4 regions of the Lysobacter sp. Hz25 genome follow, and region 1 is predicted to be linked to each of the others. Evidence: riboswitches for the same ligand, from Rfam matches in the RefSeq annotation. Region 1 holds a riboswitch; each other region holds the start of a gene.
The links. A riboswitch is a leader RNA that binds a small molecule or an ion and turns the genes downstream of it on or off. The one in region 1 is predicted to bind cobalamin.
Positions count from the first base shown of each region.

Region 2: linked by a shared signal. The riboswitch ahead of ACKN61_RS15970 (CoA-acylating methylmalonate-semialdehyde dehydrogenase) and the one ahead of btuB (TonB-dependent vitamin B12 receptor) in region 1 are both predicted to bind cobalamin.
Region 3: linked by a shared signal. The riboswitch ahead of ACKN61_RS19415 (ribonucleoside-diphosphate reductase subunit alpha) and the one ahead of btuB (TonB-dependent vitamin B12 receptor) in region 1 are both predicted to bind cobalamin.
Region 4: linked by a shared signal. The riboswitch ahead of btuB (TonB-dependent vitamin B12 receptor) and the one ahead of btuB (TonB-dependent vitamin B12 receptor) in region 1 are both predicted to bind cobalamin.

Region 1 covers NZ_CP175666.1:1,397,677-1,402,130, reverse strand. The annotation lists gene ACKN61_RS05840 (hypothetical protein) at 1-214, opposite strand, end outside; gene btuB (TonB-dependent vitamin B12 receptor) at 292-2,145, opposite strand; cobalamin riboswitch at 2,299-2,543, opposite strand; gene ACKN61_RS05830 (TonB-dependent receptor plug domain-containing protein) at 3,038-4,454, shown strand, end outside.
Region 2 covers NZ_CP175666.1:3,888,997-3,893,450, forward strand. The annotation lists gene ACKN61_RS15960 (Vps62-related protein) at 1-577, shown strand, start outside; gene ACKN61_RS15965 (hypothetical protein) at 1,670-1,918, opposite strand; cobalamin riboswitch at 2,467-2,688, shown strand; gene ACKN61_RS15970 (CoA-acylating methylmalonate-semialdehyde dehydrogenase) at 2,826-4,340, shown strand; gene ACKN61_RS15975 (acyl-CoA dehydrogenase family protein) at 4,352-4,454, shown strand, end outside.
Region 3 covers NZ_CP175666.1:4,719,044-4,723,497, forward strand. The annotation lists gene ACKN61_RS19410 (DUF2339 domain-containing protein) at 1-869, opposite strand, end outside; cobalamin riboswitch at 1,005-1,228, shown strand; gene ACKN61_RS19415 (ribonucleoside-diphosphate reductase subunit alpha) at 1,650-4,007, shown strand; gene ACKN61_RS19420 (ribonucleotide-diphosphate reductase subunit beta) at 4,193-4,454, shown strand, end outside.
Region 4 covers NZ_CP175666.1:4,977,299-4,981,752, forward strand. The annotation lists gene ACKN61_RS20490 (phasin family protein) at 1-293, shown strand, start outside; gene bioD (dethiobiotin synthase) at 430-1,161, opposite strand; gene ACKN61_RS20500 (GAF domain-containing protein) at 1,232-1,714, shown strand; gene ACKN61_RS20505 (TfoX/Sxy family protein) at 1,711-2,124, shown strand; cobalamin riboswitch at 2,204-2,451, shown strand; gene btuB (TonB-dependent vitamin B12 receptor) at 2,572-4,434, shown strand.

The DNA of each region.
Region 1 (4,454 bases):
CGGTGATCGCGAAGTAGTCGATGGCGACCGCCGCGAGCAGGAACACCGCGTAGCCCAAGTGCCGGCGCAGATACAGGCCGCCGAGAAAGAACGCCGCCATCGAGGCATCGGGCAGATGCAACAGATCGCCGAAATGATGGAAGCGCGTGGCGATCATCGCCATCAACAACAGGCACGACAGGCTTAATTGAATGGGACCGGGCAAATTTTTCATCGGCGACTCTCGATAGGCGCCGGCAACGCGGTGGTTGCCGGCAAAGCCCGCGGACGCGGGCCGAGGCTGCTGATCCGTCAGCGGGAAGGCCGGTAACGCAAGGTCAACAGATAATTGCGGCCGGGCTGGTTGTAGAAAGCGGCGGTTTCGTAACGGCGATCGAACACGTTGTTCGCCGCCAGCTGCACGCTCCAGGCCTCGTTGAAGGCGTAGCCCAGGCGCAGATCGGTGAGCGCGTAGCCAGCCAGGCGACGCGTATTGGCCAGGTCATCATAGCGATCGCCCGCGGCATAAACGCTGGCGCCGAACGACCATGCGCCGTTGCCGACCGCGATGCGGCGGTCGGCATCGATGCGCGCGCTCTGCCGCGCACGCCGCGGCAGGAATTTGTCGCGGCTGGCGCTGCGGCTGTCGTTGCGCGGGTCCAGCCAGGTCGCGCTGGCGCGCAGGTCCCAATCGGCCAGGCGGGTGTCGAACGCCGCTTCCAGGCCGCGGATGCGCGCGCGGTCGACGTTGCCGGGCAAGCCGATCGAGGAATCGAACGCGATCAAGTCGTCGATGTCGCTCTCGTAAGCATTGAGCGACCACACGTGCTGGCGGCGCTCGCCGTGGGTGCCGCGCAGGCCGATTTCGACGCTGCGCGAGGTTTCCGGCGACAAGCCGGCATTGCCGTAGCCCGGGTAGTACAACTCGTTGAAGGTCGGTGCCTTGAACGCGGTGCCGTAGCTCGCGGTCAAACGCAGCGCCTCGCTGAGGTTCCAACCCCACAGCAGGCTGCCCGTGGTCTCGCCGCCGAACTGGCTGTCGTCGTCGCGGCGCAGGCTGGCCTGCAGCGCATGCGCGCCGAAACTCTGCTGCCACTGGCCGAAGGCACCGCGCAGGATGCGGGCGTCGCGGGCATAGCGGGTATTGCTGTCGATGCGGTCGCGCTGCCAGTCGAACCCGAGCGTGAGCAGGCCGCTGCCGATGCCGATGTCGCCCTGCACCGAGCCGAGCTGGCGCCGGGTCTCGAAGGTGCTGGAGTATTTGCCGTTCTTGTAAGTGTCGCTGAGGTCTTCGCTGCGGCCGGCGCTGGCGCTGAGGCTGACGCGCTCGCTGGGCCGGTAGCGCAGCTTGGCGCCGGCGACCTGCTGCACGCCGTCGGCCTCGTTGTTCTGGCTGCCGTCGTACTCGTTATGGTTTTTGGTGCGGAACAAGCGCGCTTCGGCGTCCCATTGCTCGTTGAAGCGGTAGCCGCCCTGCAGGGTCAGCGAATCGTTGCGATAGCCGTCGCGGTCCGGCGAGTTGGTGAAACAACCCGCGCCGCCCGGCGAGGGCTTGCCGCGGCAGGCGTTGATGCCGTCGGTGTCTTCGTGGGCGGCGTTGATCGAATACCAGCCGCGTTCGCCCTTGCCGGCGACGCCGGCGGTCGCGCGATGGGTGGCGTAGCTGCCGACCGAGGCGCTGAAGCTCGGCACGAACGCGCCCTGCGGCCGCCGGGTGAATATCTGGATGACGCCGCCGATGGCTTCGGAGCCGTACAGGCTGGAGAACGGGCCGCGCACGATCTCGACGCGTTCGATCTGCTCGACCGGAATGTCCTGCAGCGAGGCGCCGCCGCTGGTCGCCGAACCGATCTTGACCCCGTCGATCAGCACCAGCACGTGGTCGGACTCGCTGCCGCGCAGGAACAGCGACGTCGCCTTGCCCGGGCCGCCGTTATTGGCCAAGGAAGCGCCCGGCGTGCCGCGCAACAGTTCCGGCAACGACGACGGCTGCAGGCGTTCGATCTGCGCGCGATCGATCACGGTCACCGCGGCGAGCGTGGCGTCCTGGGTCTGGGCGGTGCGGCTCGCGGTGACCACGATCTGGTCGAGATCGACTGCGGGCGCGGCCAGTGCGGCGGCGGCGAATGCGGAACCGGCGAATACGAAAGCGCAGCGCGCGGGAATGCGCGCAAGGCGCGGAACAGCGGAAAAACGGAACGTCACAGTCGGCTCTCCATGGCCGCGCCTCACCCGCGCGGTCTAGACCAGGTCGTGACAGGGGGATGGCGGAACGGAGAGACGGCGCGCGCGCCGATGCCCCGAGACATGGCCCTCCGCCTGTCGGTTCGCGCTCCGGGCCGGTCTCCGGGCTTGCGAGTGGAGGCGGTCCGAGATCGGACCGGGTCTCCCGTACCGCGCCTTCCCGTGTCGGAACACAGTGGCGTCGTGCGGTGCGTGTACTCGCTTACCGTTGCGGGGGCAGCTCCGGATTGACCGACCTGGCGAACGCCAGAAGCGGGGACCGGATTCCCGTTTCAATCGCCGATTGTGTGTCGGCGATCACCTTGAGCGCGCGCATCTTAGCAGTCGAGCGCGGTCGGGACGCCACGGGAATTCATGCGAGGGCGCTTGAAGTCTCTGGATTGCGGCCAGGGCGCCCCTCGCCGGGCTTAGCCCCCGGATCGTCATCCCCGCGCAGGCGGGGGTGAATGGATGCGCGTGCGAGCCACTGGCTCGCGCATCCATGAACGCCTGGGCGCGCTGCGCGCCTCGCCGGGCCCGCAGAGACTTCAAGCGTTCTCGCACGAAAACCCGGTGGATCCCCGCCTTCGCGGGGATGACGACCCGGGGGGAATGACAGCTTGCTAGAGATGAAGGCTTAACGGGGATGAGGGCCAGAAAGCGCCAAGCGGGCCAGGCGCAGCGGCCATCGGCCCACCCCCAGATTCCGCAAAGAGTGTGCCATTACCACTTTTCTACTACTTGCGTTAGGCAGAATTTGGCCGCTTCATTGACCGGTTGTTACGTTCGTGTTAAATCCGAATGACATCGCTGTCATCCCCATCAAGGAGTCGTCATGCACGTCCGCCGCACCTTCGCCGGTTCACGTCACCCTCTGGCCCTCGGCCTCCTGGTAGCGCTCGCCGCGCCGGTCTACGCGCAGGACGCGCCGCAAAGCGATCCCAAGACCCTGGACCAGGTCATCGTCACCGGCACCCGCGTCAGCGACCGCACCGTCGCAGAGTCCACCGCGCCGATCGACATCATCACCCCGGAGACCCTGGAAGCCACCGGCACCGTCGAGCTGGCCACCGCACTGTCGCGCGCCCTGCCCTCGCTCAACTTCCCGCGCCCGGCCATCACCGACGGCACCGACGCGGTGCGCCCGGCGCAGCTCCGCGGCCTCGCCCCCGACCAGGTGCTGGTGCTGGTCAACGGCAAGCGCCGCCACACCACCGCCCTGATCAACCTCAACGGCAGCCAGGGCCGCGGCTCCTCGCCGGTCGATCTCAACGCGATTCCGATCGCCGCGATCGAACGCGTCGAAGTGCTGCGCGACGGCGCCTCGGCCCAGTACGGCTCCGACGCCATCGCCGGCGTCATCAACGTCGTGCTTAAGGGCAACAAGCCGGGCACCGGCAGCATCGCCGCGCGCTACGGCCAGTACAGCGCCGGCGACGGCAAGCAGTACCAGTTGTCCGGCGACACCGGCATCAAGCTCGGCGAGAACGGCTGGCTGCACTTGGCCGCGCAAGGCGGGCACCAGGACCAGACCAATCGTGCACGCCCGTTCCAGGGCCGCGTCGAGCAGCGCTACGGCGATCCCGAGATCGACCAGGGCGCGTTCGCCTACAACGGCGAATACAGCCCGACCGATTACCTGAGCTTCTATTCGTTCGGCAGCTACAGCGAACGCGACGTGCTCTCCAACGGTTACTTCCGCTTCGCCGGCGACCCGCGCAACATCCCGACGATCTACCCGAACGGCTTCCTGCCGCAGATTCACAACGTCAGCAAGGACCGCGCCGCGGTGTTCGGCCTGCGCAGCGAAACCGCCGGCGGCACCCAGATCGACCTGAGCTACAACTACGGCCACAACGGCCTGACCTTCGATATCGAGAACACCCTCAACCGCAGCCTCGGCCCGACCTCGCCGACGCAGTTCTACGCCGGTGCGCTGGAAGTCACCCAGCACGTGCTCAACCTGGACTTCACCAAGTCGGTCGACTTCGGCTGGCAGTACCCGGTGACCTTCGCCTGGGGCGCGGAATGGCGCGGCGAAGAGTTCTCCGAACGCGCCGGCGAGCCGCTGTCCTATGCCAACGGCGGCGTGGCCGCGCCGAACGGCCAGATCATCCCGGGTGCGCAGGTGTTCTCCGGCTTCCGCGCCAGCGATGCCGGCGACTTCGACCGTCACAGCTATTCGGTCTACATCGACGCCGAAGCCGACCTGACCGACAAGTTCTCGCTCGGCGCCGCCGCGCGTTACGAGA
Region 2 (4,454 bases), 2.5 Mb from region 1:
TTACCAATACGACCCCGAAAGCAACACCATCACCTACCACCTGTTTTATTCCTACAACGACGGCCCGTCCGGCCTTGGCGACGTGCAGAACCACGAAGGCGACTGGGAAAAGATCACCGTGCAGCTCGACGACCAATACCAGCCGACCGCGGTGCGCTATAGCGCCCATGGCGGCTTGAACGCCGAGCGCTCGTGGGCGGACACGCCGAAAGAAGACGGCCGCCCGGTGTCCTACGTCGGCCAGGGCTCGCATGCGAATTTCCCCGAGACCGGTTCTTGGGAAACCAAGGCGCCGGGCATCGACGACTCGGCCAAGAGCGGCGGCGTGCGTTTCGACCTGGCCGGCCAGCCGGCGGTCGATGTGACCACGCAGGATTGGTATGGCGGCCACGTGCTGTGGGGCGAACGCGGCAGCGGCCAGGAACTGGGCATCGGCGAGACCACCGGCCCGACCGGACCGTCGGCCGACAAGGGACCGATCGTGGCCGGCGACGCCGATCCCTCGCTGCAGCCCAACGACGAAAAACCGGGCTTCCCGTTTTATGGGCCTTACCCACCGTTCGTGTTTCCGCCGTGATGTGGCCGGGGTAAAGGTGGCATCGATCGCGATAGCGTTCGCGTTCGCGTGCGATCTTGGGCTTGCTTGAGCGATACGCCGCGAAGCCTAGACCCTGCGGTCGCGACTCACGTCGCTCCTACAGGGATGGATTCGCTGCACTGCGTGCTCATGCCGTGCAGAGCCTGCAGTTGTAGGAGCGACGTGAGTCGCGACCGCGGGACGCACAGAGACAACAATGCCGCCGTCGCTCATCGAAACGGCGTGCCATCGCCAGGGTAGGAACGGCGTCCTACTGGATTTCCTTCGGTCACGAGCCGCGACCACGCCGCAACGCTCTTGCCGCGCACTTATCAAGCAAGATCAAGATCAAACGCCAAAAGCTTCCGCCACTAAAGCGGCGGGTTACTTTCTTTTGTCATAAGCAACAAAAGAAAGATAACCAAAGAAAAATGCTTTTCTTTGAGTCAAGGGCCCGCACGAACGATGCCGACGCGGGGCTTTTTCATACGGGACATCCCTGTGCCGATGAAAAACGGCGCGCATCCCTGCGCGCCGCCCTCCGGGTCTCCATCGGTCTCGCCAGTGCATGGCTACGCCAAGCTCTAAATGGCAACGGCAACGACGAATCTCGCTCTAAGGGTAGGAGCGGCGTGAGCCGCGACCACGAACTGTGGATGGCGACGATACTTCGCAGGCAGTGTCAAATACCGGCCTCGGTCGTGGCTTTGGCCTTTGCTGTTGTTGTGCGACGTCTCGCACTAGCGAAGGTAATCGAAGACCCGGAGGGCGGCCTGCATGGATGCAGGCCGTTTTTCATCGGGACAGGGATGTCCCGTATGAAAAATCCCCGCGGAGGCATCGCTCGTGTGGGCCTGTGATTCAAAGCAAAAGCATTTTTCTTTGGTGACTTTCTTTTGTTGCTTTAGACAAAAGAAAGTTACCCGCCGCTTTAGTGGCGGAAGCTTTTGGCGTTTGATCCTGATCTTGGTCTTGCTTGATCGATACGCCGCGAGACCGAAGCAGCGCGGTCGCGGCTCGCGCCGCTCCTACCCTCAGAGCCCCCACCGCGATGCCACGGACACGAACCAACCCGCGCCACCGGCAACCCCCTCAGCGGCGTATCTCGAACCCCGGGTTCTCATTGAGCGAACCGTCCGCCTCCAGCACCGCGTAACGCTCGCCATCGGGATGGAACACCACCGGAATCGGCTCCAGGAACAGCGGCCGCCGAACGAAACGCAGTTCCCAGCGGAAATGCTCCAGGGTCGTCAACGCGTCCAGCTGCTCGCGGGTCAACCCTGCGCGCAAGGCCACGGCACTGGGCTGCTCGGTTCCGTTGCGTCGTTCGCGTTTGGTCATCGGGTGCCGCTCCTTCGAGAATGCCGCGTTGCGCTCACGCCATGATCTTGCAACGGCATGCGAATGTCACCCGCGCGGCCACTGCCCGTGGGATGCTTCAGCGCCGACGCTCGACGACGAACCGATCCACCGCCACCGATGCTCCCCATCGTGGCGATACGCCCATGCCGACCCGGATGCCCCCGTTCACAGCCGTCCCCGCCGCGCCAGTCATTTCGCCCGTATCGTTTCCAGGAATACACGCTGCCCATCACAGTATCGAGCGATGCCACGCGTTTCGCCTGAACCTCGCACACAGGCGAACGCGGCCGACATTGTGGGCGCCGTCGCGACCGACATGCGGCGCACGCGCGCTCCCACGCGGGCAAGTAAACATCGCGCATTGCTCGCCCTGCATTCCATTCGCCGCAGTGCGGTGTGGTGCCGAGTCGTCACACATCCACGCAGCAACAAGATGAATGCGGCGTTCGAATCAATCCGACCACGCCGTCGTGCGAACGAGCGCGCAGCTTTGCGCAGCGCAGCTTGTCCGCTTTCGATCCGGCGCCTACACTCCGCCGGCCACAGGTGTCCTGCCGCCGTACCGGCGAGCAGGGTGAAACGGGAAGCCGGTGCGAGTCGTCAGACTCCATTCCGGCGCTGCCCCCGCAACGGTAGGCGAGAACACCCGACTCAATACCACTGCGATCTCGCGGGAAGGTGTCGGGGTGATGCGGATCGCTCCGCATCGCTCGCAAGCCCGGAGACCGGCCAGTGGCGGGCATCGCATGCGATGTCGTCCTCGGGTGTTGCGGTGGGCAACCGGACGGGCTGGCTCGACGCGATGTCCGTTGCGTGGAACCGACTTGTCTTGCTCCGCAATCCCCGTCACGCGGGTGAGCGACACGGAGCCGAAACAATGAACGATATGAATCGCGTCGCGACCGAAGTCGCGACGGTCAAGCTGCTGATCGACGGCGCATTCGTCGAATCCCGATCCGAACAATGGCGCGATGTCGTCAACCCCGCCACGCAGGCGGTGCTGGCGCGGGTGCCGTTCGCGACCGCGGACGAAGTCGACGCCGCGGTACGTTCGGCGCACCAGGCCTTCAAGAGCTGGCGCAAGACCCCGATCGGCGCGCGCGCGCGCATCTTCCTCAAGTACCAGCAACTGATCCGCGAGCACATGGGCGAGCTCGCCGCGATCCTCACCGCCGAACAAGGCAAGACCCTGGCCGACGCCGAAGGCGACGTATTCCGCGGCCTGGAAGTGGTCGAGCACGCAGCGGCGATCGGCAACCTGCAACTCGGCGAGTTGGCCAACAACGTCGCCGGCGGCGTCGACACCTACACCCTGTTGCAACCGCTCGGCGTCTGCGCCGGCATCACCCCGTTCAACTTCCCGGCGATGATTCCGCTGTGGATGTTCCCGATGGCCATCGCCACCGGCAACACCTTCGTGCTCAAGCCGTCCGAACAGGACCCGCTGGTGACGATGCGCCTGGTCGAGCTGGCGCTGCAGGCTGGCGTGCCCAAGGGCGTGCTCAACGTCGTCCACGGCGGCGAAGACGTGGTCAATGCGATCTGCGACCACCCCGACATCAAGGCGGTGTCCTTCGTCGGCTCGACCAAGGTCGGCACCCATGTCTACCACCGCGCTTCGCTGGCGGGCAAGCGCGTGCAGTGCATGATGGGCGCGAAGAATCACGCGGTGGTGCTGCCCGACGCCAACAAGGAGCAAACCCTCAACGCCCTCGCCGGCGCCGCGTTCGGCGCCGCCGGCCAACGCTGCATGGCCGCCTCCACCGCGGTGCTGGTCGGCGAAGCGCAGGCCTGGATCCCCGAGCTGGTCGCCAAGGCGCGCACGCTCAAGGTCAATGCCGGCACCGAGCCCGGCACCGATGTCGGCCCGGTAATTTCCTGCGCCGCGCGCGAACGCGTCGAAAGCCTGATCGCCTCCGGCGTCGAGCAAGGCGCACGGCTCGAACTCGACGGCCGCAAGCCGTCCGTGCCGGGTTTCGAGCGCGGCAACTTCGTCGGCCCGACCATCTTCTCCGGGGTCGAGCCCGGCATGCGCATCTACGACGAAGAGATCTTCGGCCCGGTACTGATCGTGCTCGCCGCCGCCACCCTGGAAGCCGCAATCGAGCTGATCAACGCCAATCCCAACGGCAACGGCACCGCTCTGTTCACCCAGTCCGGCGCGGCCGCGCGCCGCTTCCAGGAAGACATCGACGTCGGCCAGGTCGGCATCAACGTGCCGATCCCGGTGCCGGTGCCGCTGTTCTCGTTCACCGGCTCGCGCGCCTCCAAGCTCGGCGACCTCGGCCCCTACGGCAAGCAAGTGGTGATGTTCTACACCCAGACCAAGACGGTCACCGCGCGTTGGTTCGACGACGACACGCTCGGCCACGGCGTCAACACCACGATCAGTCTGAAGTGATGGCCGCCGTCATGAACCTGCAGGCGGTCAGTCCACCGCCGTCGCAGCTCGGCGAAGACCAACTCGCCTTCCGCGAGGCCGCGCGCGATTTCGCCCTGGCTGAACTGGCGCCGC
Region 3 (4,454 bases), 2.7 Mb from region 1:
GTCGACAGCCAGATCGGCGCGAGGAAGCCGGCGAGGATCGCGAACACCGCCAGCGCCATCGCGTTCTGCTTCACCGCCAGCACGCCGGCGCCGGCCACCAGCACCACGCTGAGCGCGAACGCCGCGCCGGCCGGCATCAGCTGGTACAGCTTGAACGCCGCGAACACCACCAACAGCAGGACGCCGATGGCGCCGCCCTGCAGGCTCAGGGCGAAACTGCGCTTGCGTTCGCGCTGGCGCCAACCGAACACCAGCCCGGCCATCGCCGCCAGGGCGACGCCCGCCAGGCGCAGTTCGATCGGCAGGTGCAGCCAGCCCTGATCGGTCGCGTACTTCAACAACGCGGCGACGCCGGCGAACAACACCAGCATGCCGACCTTGACCGGCACGTTGCCTTCGGTGAACCAGCGCCGCAGCCAGCGCGCGGCGACGGTGAACACGTCCGGCGGCGGCGGTGCGGCGGGTGCGCGCGCGGCTGCGGGCGCTACGCGCGCGGCGACCGGACGGGCGGCGACGTCCTGCGGCAGCGGCGGCGGCACGCTCGCGACCGTCGGCGGCGTGGGCGCCGAGACCGGCGGAACGGTTTGCGGTGGCGCGGTCGTGGGAGGAGCGGCCGCGGGAACGACGGGCCGCGGCGGACGGACCGCCTGCGTTGTCGGCGGCGGCGCTTCGCGCGCGATCCGCTCGGCCAGGGTCTCGTCCTCGCGGCGGCCGGATCTGGCCGCGCCATGCGATTCGGCTTGCTGCGCCACGCGACGCTCGAGTTCGGATACGCGCGACTTCAATCCGGCGACTTGCACCAGCGCCACCACGAGCAGGATCGGCACCAGCAACAACCCCAGTGCCACTAAAACGATCAGTGCTTCCATCACCCGTCCCTGTTCCGTGCATCGTGCGCTTGGTCACGAACGTTACACCAAGCCGCAAGCCTTGAAGGACAAGGCTTCACGCATTCTATACACAGCTTGTTCACCACATATCGCGTTGACGGAATCGATAAACCACACTATGTTGTGCCCGTCGGTGCTGATCGCGAGATTGGCTCAATAGGGAAGCCGGTAAGGACGCAGCCAGCGCGACGTCCAAAGCCGGCGCTGCCCCGCAGCGGTATGGGAAACGAACGCTACCAAGCACTGGACGCGCCTCGCGTCTGGGAAGCGGTAGCCAGTAGGAGACGCGAGTCGTCGTGTCCCGAGCCCGAAGACCTGCCGACAGCCGCGCGTTGCACACCGCGCGGTACCGGCCCAGGAGTCTTCGGGGGAAGACGGCCGGTGTCGCAGCACGATGGCTCCGCCGTCGTGCTCGTTCCGTTGCGGCGCCGCCACGCGCGCCGACGCGGGATGCGCCCGTCTCGGGCCGCGCGACACCTCGCCTGCAAGCTCCCGAGTTCCGCGCCCGCGGGGGCTCGGCCGTGCCATCGACGACGCCGCTGCGCGGCCGGTCGTCGCTGGCGCGTCCGCGTTCTCCGCGCGTCGCCCTTCGCGGGAAGGTCGGCGACCCGTGCACCCACGCCCCGGAGTTACGCCATGACCACGCTCGCACCCGAATCGTCCGCCGCCTCCCCCGCCGCCGACACTGCCGCCAAACCCGCCCGCGACCCGCAAGCCGATACCGGCTTCGCGCTGACCCCGCCCGCGGCCAACCTGACCATGAGCGTGACCAAGCGCAACGGCCGCCGCGAGCCGGTCGACCTGAACAAGATCGTGCGCGCGGTGACCCGCAGCGGCGAGAACCTGTACGCCGTCGACCCGATGCGCGTGGCCACCCGCACCATCTCCGGCCTGTACGACGGCGCGACCACGCGCGAACTCGACGAGTTGTCGATCCGCACCGCCGCCCTGCTGACCGCCGAAGAACCCGAATACGGCCGCCTCGCCGCGCGCCTGCTCGCCGGCGTGATCGAGAAGGAAGTCGCCGGCATCGAGATCCATGCGTTCTCGCAGTCGGTCCAGCGCGGCTTCGACCTGGGCCTGATCAACCAGCGTCTGCTCGACTTCGTCCAGGCCAATGCGCGCAAGCTCAACGACGCGATCGACCGCAACCTCGACGCCAAGTTCGACTACTTCGGCCTGCGCACCCTGTACGACCGCTACCTGCTGCGCCATCCGACCGCGCGTACCGTCATCGAGACCCCGCAGCAGTTCTTCCTGCGCATCGCCTGTGCGCTGAGCGAAGACGTCGGCGACGCACTCGCCCTGTACCGGCGCATGGCCCAGCTCGACTACATCCCGAGCTCGCCGACCCTGTTCAACGCCGGCACCACCCACGAGCAACTGTCGAGCTGCTTCCTGCTCGATTCGCCCGACGACTCGCTGGAAGCGATCTACAAGCGCTACATGGACGTGGCCAAGCTCAGCAAGTTCAGCGGCGGCATCGGCCTGAGCTACACCCGCATCCGTTCGCGCGGTTCGCTGATCCGCTCGACCAACGGCCTCAGCAACGGCATCGTGCCGTGGCTGAAGACCCTCGATGCCTCGGTCGCCGCGGTCAACCAGGGCGGCAAGCGCAAGGGCGCGGCCTGCGTCTACCTGGAGCCGTGGCATGCCGACGTCGAGGAGTTCCTCGAACTGCGCGACAACACCGGCGACGAAGCGCGCCGCACTCACAACCTCAACCTCGCCAACTGGATTCCCGACGAATTCATGCGCCGCGTCGAGGCCGACGCCGACTGGTCGCTGTTCGATCCGTCCAAGGTGCCGCAGCTGACCGACCTGTGGGGCGAGGCCTTCGACCGCGCCTATCACGCCGCCGAAGCGGCCGGCCTGGCGACCAAGAAGGTCAAGGCGCGCGACATCTACGGCCGGATGATGCGCACCCTGGCGCAGACCGGCAACGGCTGGATGAACTTCAAGGACAAGTCCAACCGCGCCTCCAACCAGACCCTGCGCGACGGCAACGTCATCCACCTGTCCAACCTGTGCACCGAAATCCTCGAGGTCACCTCGCAGGACGAGACCGCGGTCTGCAACCTGGGCTCGATCAACCTCTCGCACCACGTCGAGATGTACGAGGATGGCAAGGGCGCGTTCGATTTCGACAAGCTCGCCGAGACCGTGCGCCTAGCCGTGCGCCAGCTCGACCGCGTGATCGACCTGAACTTCTACCCGATCGAGACCGCGCGCCGCGCCAACCTCAAGTGGCGCCCGGTCGGCCTGGGCTCGATGGGCCTGCAGGACGTGTTCTTCAAGCTGCGCCTGCCGTTCGACTCCGAACCGGCGCGCAAGCTCGCCCAGGAGATCGCCGAGGCGATCTACTTCCACGCTCTGTCGGCGTCGAACGAGCTGGCGATGGAACACGGCAAGCACCCGTCCTTCGCCGACACCCGCGCTTCGGTCGGCGAGCTGCAGTTCGAAGCCTGGGGCGTGACCCCGTCGCAGCCCGAGCGTTGGGACGCCCTGCGCAAGCGCATCGCCGAGCACGGCCTGCGCAACTCGCTGCTGATCGCGATCGCGCCGACCGCGACCATCGCCTCGATCGCCGGCTGCTACGAGTGCATCGAGCCGCAGGTGTCGAACCTGTTCAAGCGCGAGACCCTGTCGGGCGACTTCCTGGTCGTCAACAAGTACCTGGTCGAAGAGCTCAAGAAGCTCGGCCTGTGGACCGCGGAAATGCGCGACCGGATCAAGATGGCCGAAGGCTCGATCCAGTCGGTGACCGAAGTGCCGGACGCCCTGCGCCAGGTCTATCGCACCGCCTGGGAACTGCCGATGCGCTCGCTGATCGACATGGCCGCCGAGCGCGGCGCGTATATCGACCAGAGCCAGTCGCTCAACCTGTTCATCGAAAGCCCGAACATCGGCCAGCTCAGCTCGATGTACATGTACGCCTGGAAAAAGGGCCTGAAGACCACGTATTACCTGCGTTCGCGCCCGGCCACCAAGATCGCCAAGACCACGGTCAGCGCACCGGCGACGCCGAAGCCGGAGCTCGTGCCGGTGGAGTTCAGCGCCAGCGAGGCGATCGCGTGCTCGTTGGAAAATCCCGAGTCTTGCGAGGCTTGCCAGTAATCCGCTCTGCTCCCTCTCCCGCTTGCGGGAGAGGGCCGGGGTGAGGGCCGCCGCACCGCCCAGCTCGCGCAGTCGACGATCCTCGCGCGCCCTCATCCGCCCTCCGGGCACCTTCTCCCGCAAGCAGGAGAAGGGATAAGCAACCTCTCCCGCATTCGGAGGGGACAGTAATCCAAGGAACCACCATGTCCACCGATTCAAATCGCCTGCTCCTCGACCCCGGTTTCGATCTCACTTTGCGGCCGATGCGCTATCCGCACTTCTACGAGATGTACCGCGATGCGATCCGCAACACCTGGACCGTCGAGGAAGTCGATTTCTCCCAGGACGTCAACGATCTCAAGCACAAGTTCGGCCCGGCCGAGCGGCATTTGATCGAACGCCTGGTCGCATTCTTCGCCACCGGCGACAGCATCGTCTCCAACAACCTGGTGCTGAACCTGTACC
Region 4 (4,454 bases), 2.4 Mb from region 1:
AAGACCGCGTCAACGCCACTTTCGCTTTCTTCGGTGAAGCCGCCGAAGCCCGCGACCTGGAAGCCTTCAAGACCCTGTGGCCGAAGGGCGCGCAGATCGCTCGCGAGAACCTCGAGCGCGCTGTCAGCACCGGTCAGGAAGCTTTCGGCCGCACCGTGAAGACCAACGAAGCGATCGCCGAGCTGGCCAAGTCGCAGATCGAAACCGCTGCCAAGGCCACCCAGGCCAACGTCGAGAAGGCCGCCAAGGCCGCGGCGAAGGCGACGGCTCCGACTGCCGCTGCGACCAAGTAAGCGCACCGTCTCTCTCTCCGGCCGTCATGGCGGATACGAAAAACCCGGCAGCTTCGGCTGCCGGGTTTTTTGTTGCGCGCGATTCGGCCTTCGCCGTCGCCACGGATCGCAGGCGGACTGCAGAGCGATCGCCGCGCTAGCCCAGCGGCTGCAAGCGCCCGGCCAGGGCCTGCGGATCGGGCGAGGCGAGATACGGCAGACGCCCCCAGCACGGCACCGGCAGACGCCGGCGCAGGATCTCGAAGTTGTCGTCGGCGCGCGCCATGTGCGGGTCGATGTCGTTGGCGATCCAGCCGACCAGGCGGGCGCCGTCGGCCTGGATCGCGCGCGCGCTCAGACGCGCGTGGTTGATCGCGCCCAGGCGCAGGCCGACCACCAGCACCACCGGCAGGTCCAGCGCGCGCACCAGGTCGATCTGGTCGAGCGTGGCGCTGATCGGCGCGGCCCAACCGCCGACGCCTTCGACCACCACCGTGTCCGACTGCGCCGCCAAGCGCGCATGCGCGGCGAGGATCGTCGCCAGCGCGATCTCGACGCCGGCCTGCGCGGCGGCGAGTTCCGGCGCCAACGGCTGCGGCAAGGCATAGGGATTGACGTCGTCGTAGTGCGGTCTCGGCGCACTGGCCGCTTGCAACAGCAAGGCGTCCTCGTTGCGCCAACCCTCGGGCGTGCGTTCGCAACCGCTCGCCACCGGCTTCATGCCGACCGCGCGCAGCCCGCGCGCGCGCAAGGCGTGCAACAAGCTCGCGCTGGCCACCGACTTGCCGATGCCGGTGTCGGTGCCGGTGACGAATACGCCGCGCGGAAACACCGCGGGCGCGGCCGTTGGTCGGGAGCCGGCCTCCACCGGGGGCTGGGTGTGACTCATCTCGCGCTTTTCCCTGGGGCGTGGAGTCCACCATGGTAGTGGCGGCGGATGCCGCTGTTACACTCCGATGATGTTTAAAACCTCCGCACTATCGGGCGACAAGCCCGAGCAATACGCGCAGCTGCTCGCCCAGGCGCGCGGTTTGCTCGACGGCGAACGCGACCGTATCGCCAATGCCGCCAACCTGTCGGCGTTGGTCAGCCATGCCCTGCCGGAACTCAACTGGGTCGGCTTCTATTTCTACGACGGCGAAGAACTCGTGGTCGGCCCGTTCCAGGGCTTGCCGGCGTGCGTGCGCATTCCGCTCGACAAGGGCGTGTGCGGCGCGGCCGCCTCGACCCGCCAGACCCAACGCGTCGCCGACGTGCACGCCTTCCCCGGCCACATCGCCTGCGATGCCGCCTCGCGTTCGGAAGTGGTGGTGCCGCTGGTCCACGGCGATTCCCTGATCGGCGTGTTCGACCTCGACAGCCCGGTCCCGGACCGCTTCGATGCCGACGACCAGGCCGGCCTGGAAGCGCTGGCGCGGGTGTACGTGGAGGCGCTGGCATGACCGCGCCGAAGATGCGCAACATCGGCCCCAAGAGCGCGGCCTGGCTGCGCCAGGTCGGCCTGCGCACGCACGAGGACATTTCCGCGATCGGCACGGTCGAGGCCTTCATGCGCGTCAAGCGCGCCGGCTTCAAGCCGACGCTCAACCTGCTGTACGCGATCGAAGGCGCGCTGCTGGACTGCCATTGGCAGGAGATCAGCGACGAGCGCCGGCAACAGCTGATCCAGGCCGCCGAAGCCGCGACCGCGCTGCTGCCGCCGCCGCGCAACAAGCCGGCCGCCGCGCCGGTGCACACCACCGTGCACGCCGAAGAACGCCACGACGCGTTCGAGGCCGGCGGTCTGGACGGCACCGGCCTGGACGACGACGACCGCCCCGGCGGCCACGACGAGGACGACGGGCGCGACTGAGCCCGTCGGCGCCGCTGCGCCCCTCCGGCCGGCCGCTCCGCCCGTCCGCGGCTTTGGCCCCGGGCGCCGGCTTCGCGTAGACTGCGCACCGCTTCAAGGTGACCCGGCGGCTTTCTCCATCGCCGGGTTGAAACGGGAAGCCGGTGACGCGCCCTCTCCTGCGGGAAGATCGGCGCCAGTCCGGCACTGCCCCCGCAACGGTAAGCAAGACAGATCGCGGCAACCGCCACTGTGCTCGGCACGGGAAGGCGCCGCGATCGGCCGCCCGACCCCGCGTCGGCGCTGCGCTTGCGAGTCCGGAGACCGGCCTTGAGGCGCCACAGGTTGCGATGCGGAGGGCGTCGCGGCGGCTGCTATCCGGCTGTCTGCACGGCCCGCTGCCTCCTCGCAACCGTCTTCCGCCGTCGTCGTCGCGCGCCCCCGGGTGCGCGCGCTGGAGCTTTACCCATGTCCGCCCCGAACACGTACGCCCTGAATCTGTCGCTCGCCATCGCCTGTGCGCTGGCGCTGCCCACCGCCGCCCTCGCCGCTCCGGCCGGCGACGCCACCGACCTCGACGAGGTGGTGGTCACCGCCAACCGCACCGCGGTCAGCGTCAACGACACCCTGACCCCGGTCGACGTGCTCGACCGCGAGACCATCCAGCGCAGCCAGGCGCGCGACCTCAACGACCTGCTGCGCGGCCGCGCCGGCATCACCATTTCCAACCAGGGCGGCGCCGGCAAGCTCACCACCCTGTTCCTGCGCGGCAGCGAGTCCGACCACGTGTTGGTGCTGGTCGACGGCATCCGCGTCGGCTCGCCGACCTCGGGCCTGGCCGCGCTGCAGGACCTGCCGCTGGCACTGATCGACCGCATCGAGATCGTGCGCGGCCCGCGTTCGAGCCTGTACGGCGCCGACGCCATCGGCGGCGTGATCCAGGTGTTCACCCGCCGCGAGAAGCAGGGCTTCGCGCCGCGCGTGCACATCGGCGGCGGCAGCAACGACAGCCTCGAATTCGGCACCGGCTTCGGCGGCCGCAGCGAGCGCGGCTGGTTCGGCGCCGACTACAGCTTCCGCAAGACCGAGGGCATCAACGCCTGCCGCGGCGCCGGCTTCCCGGTGTTCGCCGGCTGCTTCACCGACGAACCCGACCGCGACGGTTACGAAAACCACGCCCTGTCGCTGCGCGGCGGCCTCGAGTTCAACGAGCAGTGGAGCATCGAAGGCCAGGCGCTGCGCGCCGAAGGCGAAAACGATTACGACGGCAGCTTCGTCAACCGCTCCGAGACCGTGCAGCAGGTGATCGGCGGCAAGCTGCAATGGCGTCCGTCGGAAACCGTCCACCTACAGTTGCTGGCCGGCCGCAACGTCGACAGCTCGGATAATTTCCTCGGCGAAGTACCGATGGGGTTCTTCAAGACCGATCGCGACAGTGCGACCTTGCAGGGCGACTTCACCCTGGCCGAAGGCCACGTGCTGACCGCGGGCTTCGATTGGTTGCGCGACCGTGTCGACAGCGACACCGTGTACGACGAAAGCGAGCGCGACAACAAGGCCGGCTTCGTCCAGTACCAGGGCCGCTTCGGCGCGCAGTCGTTCGAGGCCAGCCTGCGCCGCGACGATAACGAACAGTTCGGCGGCCACACCACCGGCGGCGCGGCCTGGGGCCTGAACTTCGCCGAGCGCTGGCGCGTCACCGTCGGCTACGGCACCGCGTTCAAGGCGCCGACCTTCAACGAGCTGTATTACCCGTTCTTCGGCAACGCGACCCTGCGCCCGGAAGAGTCGAAGACCTGGGAGCTCGGCCTGGCCTATCGCGGCGAGCGTTTCAACGCCCGCATCGACGGCTTCGACACCCGCGCCGACGACCTGATCACCTACGACTCGTCGATCAACCTGCCCAACAACATCGACCGGGCGCGCATGCGCGGCGCCGAGATCGGCATCGACACCACGTTCGCGCAATGGACCCTGGCGGCGAGCGCCAGCGTCCTCGACACCGAGAACCGCGTCGGCTTCTACCGCGGCAACGACCTGCCGCGCCGCGCCAAGCACAGCGCCCGCATCGACCTGGACCGCAGCTTCGGCAAGTTCCGCTTCGGTGCGACCGCGGTCGGCTCGGGTTCGCGCTACGACGACGTCGCCAACAGCACCCGCCTGGGCGGCTACGGCACCCTCGACCTGCGCGCCGAGTACGCGATCACCCCCGCGCTGAGCCTGCAGGCACGCGTGGCCAACGTGTTCGACCGCGAGTACGAAACCTCTTCGTACTTCAATCAGCCCGGCCGCGAGTGGTTCCTGACCCTGCGCTACGCACCGGTCAACTGAGCGGTCGACCGATCTGCGGA